One region of the Sinorhizobium numidicum genome, then DNA from elsewhere that is predicted to be linked to it. Evidence: riboswitches for the same ligand, from Rfam matches in the RefSeq annotation. Region 1 holds a riboswitch; the other holds the start of a gene.
The links. A riboswitch is a leader RNA that binds a small molecule or an ion and turns the genes downstream of it on or off. The one in region 1 is predicted to bind S-adenosylmethionine.

Region 1 (4,765 bases):
CACGGCGCCGCGGCGATCATCATAACTCGACCCAAACCACAGGAACGTCATCATGCGACAGATGGAATTCCTCGACCGCTACAGTCATTTCGCCGTTGCTGTGCTTCGGATCGTGACGGCATTGATCTTCATGGAACATGGCACGCAAAAGCTGTTCGGCTTCCCAGCCCCGCCTGAGGGCGGGCTGCCGGCGCTCTTCTCCGTGTCGGGGATCGGCGGCATCATGGAATTTGTCGGCGGTCTCCTGATCCTGCTCGGACTGTTCACCCGTCCCGTGGCTTTCCTTCTGGCTGGCGAGATGGCGGTGGCCTATTGGATGGTCCATGCACCGCAAAGCTTCTTCCCGGCTTTGAACGGTGGAGACGCAGCCATTCTTTACTGCTTCGTGTTCCTGCTCCTCGTGTTCACGGGGCCGGGCGCCTGGAGCATCGATAACGCGCTTGGCGCAAAGCGCACCGCTCAGCAATGAGAGCCGCCGCATAGCACGTTGATCGATTCAGCGCGGGACGCTGCGAGAAACCGCGCACAGTCTTTCTCACCCGCGCTGAAGAAGCGCCCCTGTCGGCGTGCAATCGCGCTCGGTCAGCTCTTCATGAAGATGTAATCTGTTTCCTGCCGCAGTGTTTCGCCTGGGCGCAGCACGGCCGTTGGGAAGCCGACGTGGTTGATGGCGTCGGGCCAGATCTGGGTTTCGAGGCAGAAGCCGGCGAAGGGGGCGTAGTAACGGCCGTCGAGGCCCGGCACCGGCACGTCCAGTTTGCTGCCGGTGTAGAGCTGAATGCCGGGTTCTGTCGTCAGCACCTCCATCGACACCCCGGAATTGATGCTGCGCACCAGCGCCACGGATCGTTTCCGCGTCCGTTCCGGCGAGAGGCAGAAATTGTGATCATAGGCGATTTTCTCCCCTTCCACCTGCCGCCGCATTGACGTGATTTCGCGGAGATCGAAGGCGGTGCCGGCAACGGCGCGGATTTCGCCGGTCGGGATCAGCCGCTCGTCCGTCGGAAGGTAATGGTCGGCCGCAATCATGATATCGTGGCCGCGCGCGTCATCTCCGCCGTCGAGATTGAAATAGCTGTGCTGACAGACATTGGCGAGCGTCGGCGCGTCGGTCTGCGATTCGTAGATCACGCTCAGCACGTCGCCGGGCTTCAGCGTGTAGGTGCAGGTGATCGTGCAATTGCCGGGATAGCCGGCGCGTCCTTCGGGGTCAGTGATCCGAAGCGTGACGCTGTCGTCCGCCCGATCGATGATCGTCCAGTTGCGCTTGGCGATGTTATCGCTGCCGCCGTGGAGATGCGTCACGCCCTTTTCGTTCAGGTCGAGCTGATGGGCCTTGCCGTCGAGCGTGAAGCGTCCGCCGCCGATGCGGTTGGCGTTGCGGCCGGGTGTGGCGCCGAAGTAGGGGGAGTGGACGGGATAACTGTCGAAATCCTCGAAACCGAGCACGAGTGGCGGCGCGTGGCCTTCAAGTCTGAGGTCCTGGATCACCGAGCCCCAGGTGATCACCTTCGCCGTCAATCCGCTGCCCCTAAGCGTGATGCGATGGACCTGCTCACCGGAAGGCAGGCGCCCAAAGATTTCCGTGTCCGTGCTCATCTTGTCTCCCCTCTCGCGGGATCATGGAAACATGCGCAGCTTCGTCCGCATCCCGCAACTCAACTCCTGGAACCGGCGGCAACCTGCGTCATTTCCAGCGGTGCGGCAACCGGAAAGTCATACTTTTCTGCGGCGGCGCTAGCGCGTCCGAAAGGCCGCGCCGCAGGTGAATTCAACGGGACGATTTCTTCGTCGCTGCCCTCTGTTCGAGGAAAAAGGGATGAACATTGTTGCGTCTAACGGTCTCCGGTGCCGATCTTCTCCAGCTCGTAAGGCGTCGTCTGGTACATCTCGTTGATCCAGTTGCCGAAGAGGAGATGCGCGTGGCTGCGCCAGCGGTTCTGCGGCGGCAGGCTCGAGTCGTTATGAGGGAAGTAATCGTGCGGCAGCTTGATCGGCACGCCCGCATCCACATCCCGGAAATATTCGTCCGACAACGAAGTCGAATCGTACTCCACATGATTGAACATGTAGAGGCGATTTCCCTTTCTTTCGTGCACGAGACAGACGCCCATCTCCTTCGAGTCCATCAGGATTTCGAGATCCGGCACATGTTCGATATCGGCGCGGCGCACCTCGGTCCAGCGCGAGACCGGGACGGCAAAATCATCCGAAAAGCCGTTCAGATAGACCGACGAGGGTTTTAGGTTCTGGTGACGGTAGACGCCGAACGCCTTTTCCTTCAGCGGATATTTTGGAATGCCATGGAAATGGTAAATCGCCGCCATCGCACCCCAGCAGACGTTCAGCGTCGAATGGACGTTCCTCGCCGTCCAATCGAAGATGCGCTTCAGCTCGTCCCAATAGGTGACGTCCTCGTATTCGAGCGTCTCCACCGGCGCACCGGTGATGATGAAGCCGTCGAACTTGCGGGCTTTCACCTCTTCCCAGGTCTGGTAAAAGGCGAGGAGATGATCCTCGGGCGTGTTCTTAGCGCGGTGCCCGCCGATGCGCACCAGCGACAATTCGACCTGCAGCGGCGAGGCGCCGATCAGCCGGGCCATCTGGATCTCGGTCTTGACCTTGTTCGGCATGAGATTGAGAAGCCCGATCTGAAGCGGACGAATATCCTGGCGGATCGCCATGGTCTCGGTCATCACCCGCACGCCTTCATGCACGAGGGTCTCGAAGGCGGGCAGTGTATCGGGTATCTTGATGGGCATGGGGTCCACTCGATAATAAAAAAAACCGGCGGCGAGATGATCGCGACCGGTCCTCGGAAATCCGTTTTTCCTCGGCCCTTTAGCGATTTCTTTAACGTGGCTGCAAGCCGGCCGGCCAAATCACCACGGATCGTTTGATAGCGCGATCAATGCCGCGCGGTCAACGAAAAAGGATTCACGGCCTCGGGCGTGCGGCGCCATCAGAGGCCAGCCAGGTCATTAGCTGGCTATCGTTTACCAACCAGCCGATGTTTGTTCCCCGCGCGGCTCCTCATTCCGCTGCCGCGACCTTCTCCCCGGTTTCGATTCGACCTAAATCATCGTGATCTAGCCGCGAAACGCCGTGACCTCGATTTCGATCAGCATTTCCGGGCGGATCAGATCGCAGACGATCATCGTCGCGGCCGGGCGGATGTTTCCGAAGGCTTCGCCGAAGATCGGAAAGACCCGATCGGCGAAGCCGGCATCGGTGACATAATAGTGGTTGCGCACCACGTCTGAAAGCGAGAATCCCGCTTGCCTCAGGGCGCCTTCGATCGTCTTCAGGCAGTTGCGTGCCTGTTCCTCGACCGTTTCCGGCATAACCATGGTGGCGTAATCATAGCCGGTCGTACCGGAGACAAAGCACCAGTCGCCCTGAACGACGGCACGCGAATAGCCTGCCGTCTTCTCGAAAGGGGAGCCAGAAGAGATGAGCTTACGCGCCATCGGCGCTCAAGCCCAGGGGCGCGATGCGGCGTTTTGCTTCTCGAAGCTGTCGATGGCGCTTGCCTTCTCCAGCGTCAGACCGATGTCGTCGAGGCCGTTCAGCAGGCAATGGCGCTTGAAGGCGTCGATCTCGAACGTGATCGAACCGCCGTCCGGACCGGTGATTTCCTGCGCTTCGAGGTCGATCGACAGCACGGCGTTGGAACCGCGGTTGGCGTCGTCCATCAGCTTGTCGAGGTCAGCCTGGCTGACCACGATCGGCAGGATGCCGTTCTTGAAACAGTTGTTGTAGAAGATGTCGGCGAACGAAGTCGAAATGACGCAGCGGATGCCGAAATCGAGGAGCGCCCAAGGCGCATGTTCGCGCGAAGAGCCGCAGCCGAAATTGTCGCCGGCGACAAGAATCTTGGCGTTCTGATAGGCCGGCTTGTTGAGAACGAAATCCGGGTTCGGCGAGCCGTCCTCGTTGTAGCGGGCTTCGGCGAAAAGCCCCTTGCCAAGGCCGGTGCGCTTGATCGTCTTCAGGTAATCCTTCGGAATGATCATGTCCGTGTCGATATTGACGACGGGCAGGGGTGCAGCGACGCCGGTGAGCTTGACGAACTTTTCCATGACTTTGGCCTTCGATTTCAGCGGAAATGTTGGGACAGCGTTTAGAGCAGTTTTGCGCCGAAATGAAGGAAAATCTGCGTGTGCGGCCGTGCTGAGGTCGATCACAGATCGATGATCGTACCGCGCCCGTCGTTCCAGATCCGTATCTCGCGTTTGGCTTCGGCCGAATTCGGGCGAGCGCGCGCATGCACCGGCTTCGCATTGAACCTTGCCGCGATGGCGCTGCCGATGGCAACGACGGCGGCGATGCCGGCGAGCGCCAAGGCAAGCGAGGCGGTGAGGACGAAGGCGGCCAGCATGATGGCGATGGCAACGGCCGTGAAGAAAACAGAGCGGATACTTTGCATGAACGTCACCTTTCTCTCCGGATGTGGGTGCTGGCGCCGCTGCTTGCAAGGGGAGAGGCTGCCGATCTCCTTGTCTTCTGCATGGTCCCTTAAATCGTGACCGATTTAAGGATAACGCCATTCAGCAATTCAAAGTGTTAGACGACCTTTGCGCGCCTGAAAGGGCGCATGGTGCTGTTGCGCAAAAACCGAAAGGCGGGCACAACGAGCGAATGACAAGAGCGATCGATCACCATCCCGTTCGCCTGCGCCGTTCGGTGCTCTGCGTTCCGGCCGACAATGCCCGCGCGCTCGCGAAGGTGCGGGATCTCGCGGCGGACGCCGTGATCTTCGATC
Region 2 (4,765 bases), 740 kb from region 1:
GGCGCCTCAATTGAGGGTGCGGACAAGCCCGGGCGAGTCGAGCGAGAAGGCGGGGATCGCCACGTTGAAGGTTTCTCCGTCTTCCGCTTCCATGCTGTAGTGACCGAACATGACGCCGGACGGCGTGTCCAGCGGGCAACCGGACGAATATTCATATGTATCGCCCGGATTGAGCAGCGGTTGTTCGCCGATGACGCCCGGACCGCTCACTTCGTCAACCTGCCCGTTCTCATCGGTAATGTGCCAGTAGCGGGTCATTAGGCGAACCGCGACTTCTGAGTGGTTCGATATTACGATGCGGTAGCCCCAGACATAACGACTGTCATCGGGATCCGACTGTTCTTCCAGGTAGTACGGCTCTACCGTGACTTCTATGTCGCGAGTGAGTGCGCGATACATGTGCAATGCCCTGTTCCAAATCTGTTCGGGTATTCTACAGCAATAAGGTTTCGTCAAGAATAACGGCAAGATTACACGAATCGCATTCAAATTTCACGGAAGGCACAGGACGATGCTCGACGGCGCAGTGCGCAGGCGGCTGGAACCCATTCTGAACCGGCTCGGCATCGCACTCGCGAACCGCGGCGTAAGTGCCGATGCCGTAACGATTTCCGGCCTCTGCCTCGGCCTTGCGGCAGCCTTTCTCATTTCCTGGCAATACTATCTTGCGGGCGCCGTCCTGATCCTCGTCAGCCGCCTGTGCGACGGCCTCGATGGAGCGGTCGCGCGCGCGAGCCGCAAGACCGACTTCGGCGGTTTCCTCGACATCGTCCTTGACTTCGTCTTCTATGGCGCCATTCCGTTCGCCTTTATCATCGCTGATCCCGGCGCCAACGGCCTTGCCGGCGGACTGCTGCTCTTTTCGTTCTATGTCAACGGCTCGAGCTTCCTCGCCTATGCCATTATGGCCGAGAAGCGGGCAATGACGAGCGAGGTGCGCGGCGCGAAGTCGCTCTACTTCACGACGGGGCTTGCGGAGGCGACCGAAACCATTGCCTTCTTTCTAGCCTCCTGTCTCTTTCCCGGCTGGTTCCCGATGCTGGCGGTGATTTTCGCCTTCCTCTGCCTTTATACGGCTCTGTCGCGGGTCGTTCTCGCGGGCCAGACCTTTCGCGACCGGCACTGAAAAACCGCCCGCGCTCGCACGGGCGGTTCATTGTTTGCGATGCGGCCGATCAGCCTTTTACGGTCCTCAAGGCCCGCGCAAAATCCTCGACTAGATCTTCGCTGTCCTCGATGCCGGCCGAGAACCGTACAGTTCCGGCGGAAATGCCGAGCTCGGCGCGCGCTTCGTCGGAGAGATTCTTGTGGGTCGTCGTCGCCGGATGCGTGATGAGGCTTTTGGAGTCGCCGAGATTGTTGGAGATGCGAATGATCTCCAGCGCGTTCTGAAGGGCGAAGGCTGCCTCCTTGCCGCCCTTGAGCTCGAAGGCGACCAGCGTCGAGCCGCCGCTCATCTGCTTGGCGATGATATCCGCCTGCGGATGGTCCTTGCGGCCGGGATAGATGACACGGGCGACCTGCGGCTGCTCAGCGAGGAAGTCGGCGATGCGGCGGGCGTTCTCGGTCTGCTGCTTTACGCGGAGCGGCAGCGTCTCGATGCCCTTGAGCAGCGTCCAGGCGTTGAAGGGCGACATGGCCGGACCCGTGTGCCGGAAATAATCATGCAGGTTTTCGTCGATCCATTCCTTGTCGGAAAGCACGACGCCGCCGAGGCAGCGGCCTTGGCCGTCGATGTGCTTGGTGGCGGAATAGACGACGACGTGGGCGCCGAGTTCCAGCGGCTTCTGAAAAAGGGGAGTGGCGAAGACATTATCGACCACAAGCTTGGCGCCGACTTGGTCGGCGAGCTTGGCCACGCCGGCGATGTCGATCACCTCGAGCGTCGGGTTGGTCGGGCTTTCGAGGAAGAAGACCTTGGTATTGGGCTGAACGGCCTTTTCCCAATTTTCCAGATCGCGGCCGTCGACCAGCGTGCATTCGACGCCGTATTTGGGCGCTAGCGTTTCCACGACCCAGCGGCAGGAGCCGAAGAGGGCGCGGGCGGCAACGATGTGATCCCCTGCTTTCACCTGGCACAGAACGGCGGCCGAGACCGCCGCCATGCCGGAGGCCGTGGCGCGCGCATCTTCTGCCCCTTCGAGCATGCACATGCGCTTCTCGAACATGTCGTTCGTCGGGCTGCCGTAGCGCGCATAGATGAAGCCCTCGGTCTCGCCCTTGAAGCGCGCTTCCGCCGCTTCCGAGGTTTCGTAAACAAAACCCTGCGTCAGGAAGATCGCCTCGGAAGTCTCTCCGTATTGGGAGCGGGTCGTTCCGCCGTGGACGAGTTGGGTAGCCGGGCGCCAGTTCTTGCTCATGAGACGGTCACTTTCAAAAACAAAAAAACCGGCCGCGAAACGACCGGTTTGAGACCCCGGCCTTTTTAGCTACTTGTTTAACGTGGCTGCAAGCCGACCGGCCAAATCACCACGGGATAAAGCTCCAATACTGCCTGCGCGTGCTTGCGTCAATTCCCGGAGTTTGGTTTTGTCTGGCAACTGAAAATGAGGATCGGAATGGGTCGCAACACAGGGATTTTGGCCGACCGCGCAATTGCCGCACTGTTCGCCACGGGACGTTTGAAAAGCGAAGGGCCGCTGGATGACGATCAGATCCAGCCGGCGAGCCTCGACCTTCGTCTCGGCGCCAAGGCGTTTCGCGTCCGGGCGAGTTTCATGCCGGGCCCCGCGCATCTCGTCGCCGACAAGCTCGACCGGCTGAAACTGCACGTCATCGATCTTCGCGAAGGTGCCGTGCTCGAAACCGGCTGCGTCTACATCGTGCCGCTGATGGAGAGCCTCCAACTGCCGGAGGACATGTCCGCTTCGGCCAACCCGAAGAGCTCGACCGGTCGCCTCGACATCTTCACGCGCGTCATCACCGACAGGGCGCAGGAGTTCGACAAGATTCCGGCCGGCTACAGCGGCCCGCTCTATCTGGAGATCAGCCCGCGCACCTTCCCGATCGTCGTCCGCCGAGGCTCGCGGCTCTCTCAGATACGTTTCCGCGTCGGCCATGCGCTTCTTTCCGAGCAGGAGCTGCTGGCGCTCCACGAAAGCGATGTGCTCGTCGCCAGCGAACGGCCCAATGTCTCCGGCGGTGGCATCGCGCTTTCGATCGATCTCAAGGGAACCGGTCCGGATGGGCTGATCGGTTATCGCGGCAAGCATCACACATCGGTGGTCGATGTCGACAAGAAAGCGCAGCACGCGGTCTTCGACTTCTGGGAACCGCTCTATAGCCGCGGCCGGAACGATCTGATCCTCGATCCCGACGAATTCTATATTCTCGTTTCGCGGGAGGCGGTTCATGTTCCGCCGCTTTATGCTGCCGAGATGACCCCGTTTGATCCGCTGGTGGGGGAGTTCCGCGTCCACTATGCCGGGTTCTTCGATCCGGGCTTCGGCCACGCATCGGCCGGCGGCAGCGGCAGCCGCGCCGTGCTCGAGGTGCGAAGCCACGAAGTGCCGTTCATTCTCGAGCACGGCCAGATCGTCGGCCGTTTGGTTTACGAACACATGATGGAACGGCCGGACGGGCTCTACGGCCTCGACCTCGGCTCGAACTATCAGGCGCAGGGCCTCAAGCTTTCGAAGCATTTTCGCGCTGAGTGAGCATGAGCGCTTGACAGATCGCCGCCGTTGAGGAAATTTCCGCTTCTGTTGCGGGTGTAGTTCAGTGGTAGAACGCCAGCTTCCCAAGCTTGATGTCGTCGGTTCGATCCCGATCACCCGCTCCATTTTTCCGGCCCCACTCCACAGCAAGGAAGATGCGGACTCAACAACGGCACTGTAGCCAGTCAGCCCTCATGCCGATAATCTCCCAAAACGCCGAATCCGCGACGTTCCTGCCGCGGGCGCTTTGACCGGATCATGATGACGCGCGCCAGCAATATCCTTCTCAAGATTTGCGGAATACTCGCACTCTGCGCCTCGCTCGGCGGTGGATCTGCGAGTGCCGAGCCGAAAGATCTGCCTTTGCTTTTTGACGCCCGCGAGCGCATCCCCCAGCCTGATCTAACCGGTCTCGCGCGGCTTCGCTTTCTGACCACGGTCGATTTTCCCCCGTTCAACTTCATCGACCAGTCGGGAAAGCTTTCGGGTTTCCATGTCGACTTAGCCCGCGAGATATGCCGGGAGTTGGAGATCGAAGCCAAGTGCCAGATCCAGGCCGTGACCTACCCGGAGCTCATGCCGGCGCTCGAACAGGGCCAAGGCGAGGCGGTCGCCGCTGGCATAGCGGTAACGCCGGAGCTCAGGCAGCGCTTCGGCTTTTCCCGAACCTTCATGCAATTGCCTGCTCGCTTTGTCGTAAACGTCAAAGGTGCAGCGGGGGTAGCGAAGCCGGCGGACCTCGCCGGCAAGCCAATTGGCATTGTCTCCGGCACGACGCATGAGGCGATGTTGAAGGCCTTTTTTCCCGAGTTCGAAACCAGGCCCTTTCCCGACCGCGCTGCCATGCTGTCCGCCTTGCGCGAGGGCGCCGTCACGGCAGCCTTTTCCGATGGCATGCAGCTGTCCTTCTGGGTCTCCGGCAGCCTCGCCGGGGGATGCTGCGCCTTGCTGGAGGGCGCCTATTTTTCGCAGCACTTTCTCGGCGAAGGCCTGACGATCATGAACCGGAAGGCGGAGCCCGCTTTGACTCAGGCGATCGACCATGCCCTGCTGGCGCTCTCGCGCAGCGGCAAGCTCGAGGAGATCTATCTGCGTTACTTTCCGAACGG

Region 2: it holds a riboswitch for S-adenosylmethionine, as region 1 does, so the genes downstream of both, PYH37_RS13645 (O-succinylhomoserine sulfhydrylase) here and metA (homoserine O-acetyltransferase MetA) in region 1, are expected to answer to the same signal.

What each region holds. Positions count from the first base shown of each region.
Region 1 is NZ_CP120368.1:3,564,539-3,569,303, reverse strand. Features, by position in the region: gene PYH37_RS28335 (DoxX family protein) at 53-469, shown strand; gene PYH37_RS28330 (aldose epimerase family protein) at 583-1,599, opposite strand; gene metA (homoserine O-acetyltransferase MetA) at 1,836-2,762, opposite strand; SAM riboswitch at 2,822-2,899, opposite strand; gene PYH37_RS28320 (RidA family protein) at 3,090-3,470, opposite strand; gene leuD (3-isopropylmalate dehydratase small subunit) at 3,477-4,082, opposite strand; gene PYH37_RS28310 (hypothetical protein) at 4,184-4,429, opposite strand; gene PYH37_RS28305 (HpcH/HpaI aldolase/citrate lyase family protein) at 4,642-4,765, shown strand, end outside.
Region 2 is NZ_CP120368.1:531,233-535,997, forward strand. Features, by position in the region: gene PYH37_RS13630 (Hsp33 family molecular chaperone) at 1-1, shown strand, start outside; gene apaG (Co2+/Mg2+ efflux protein ApaG) at 7-399, opposite strand; gene PYH37_RS13640 (CDP-alcohol phosphatidyltransferase family protein) at 512-1,126, shown strand; gene PYH37_RS13645 (O-succinylhomoserine sulfhydrylase) at 1,176-2,360, opposite strand; SAM riboswitch at 2,405-2,483, opposite strand; gene PYH37_RS13650 (2'-deoxycytidine 5'-triphosphate deaminase) at 2,559-3,656, shown strand; tRNA gene PYH37_RS13655 (tRNA-Gly) at 3,707-3,781, shown strand; gene PYH37_RS13660 (transporter substrate-binding domain-containing protein) at 3,918-4,765, shown strand, end outside.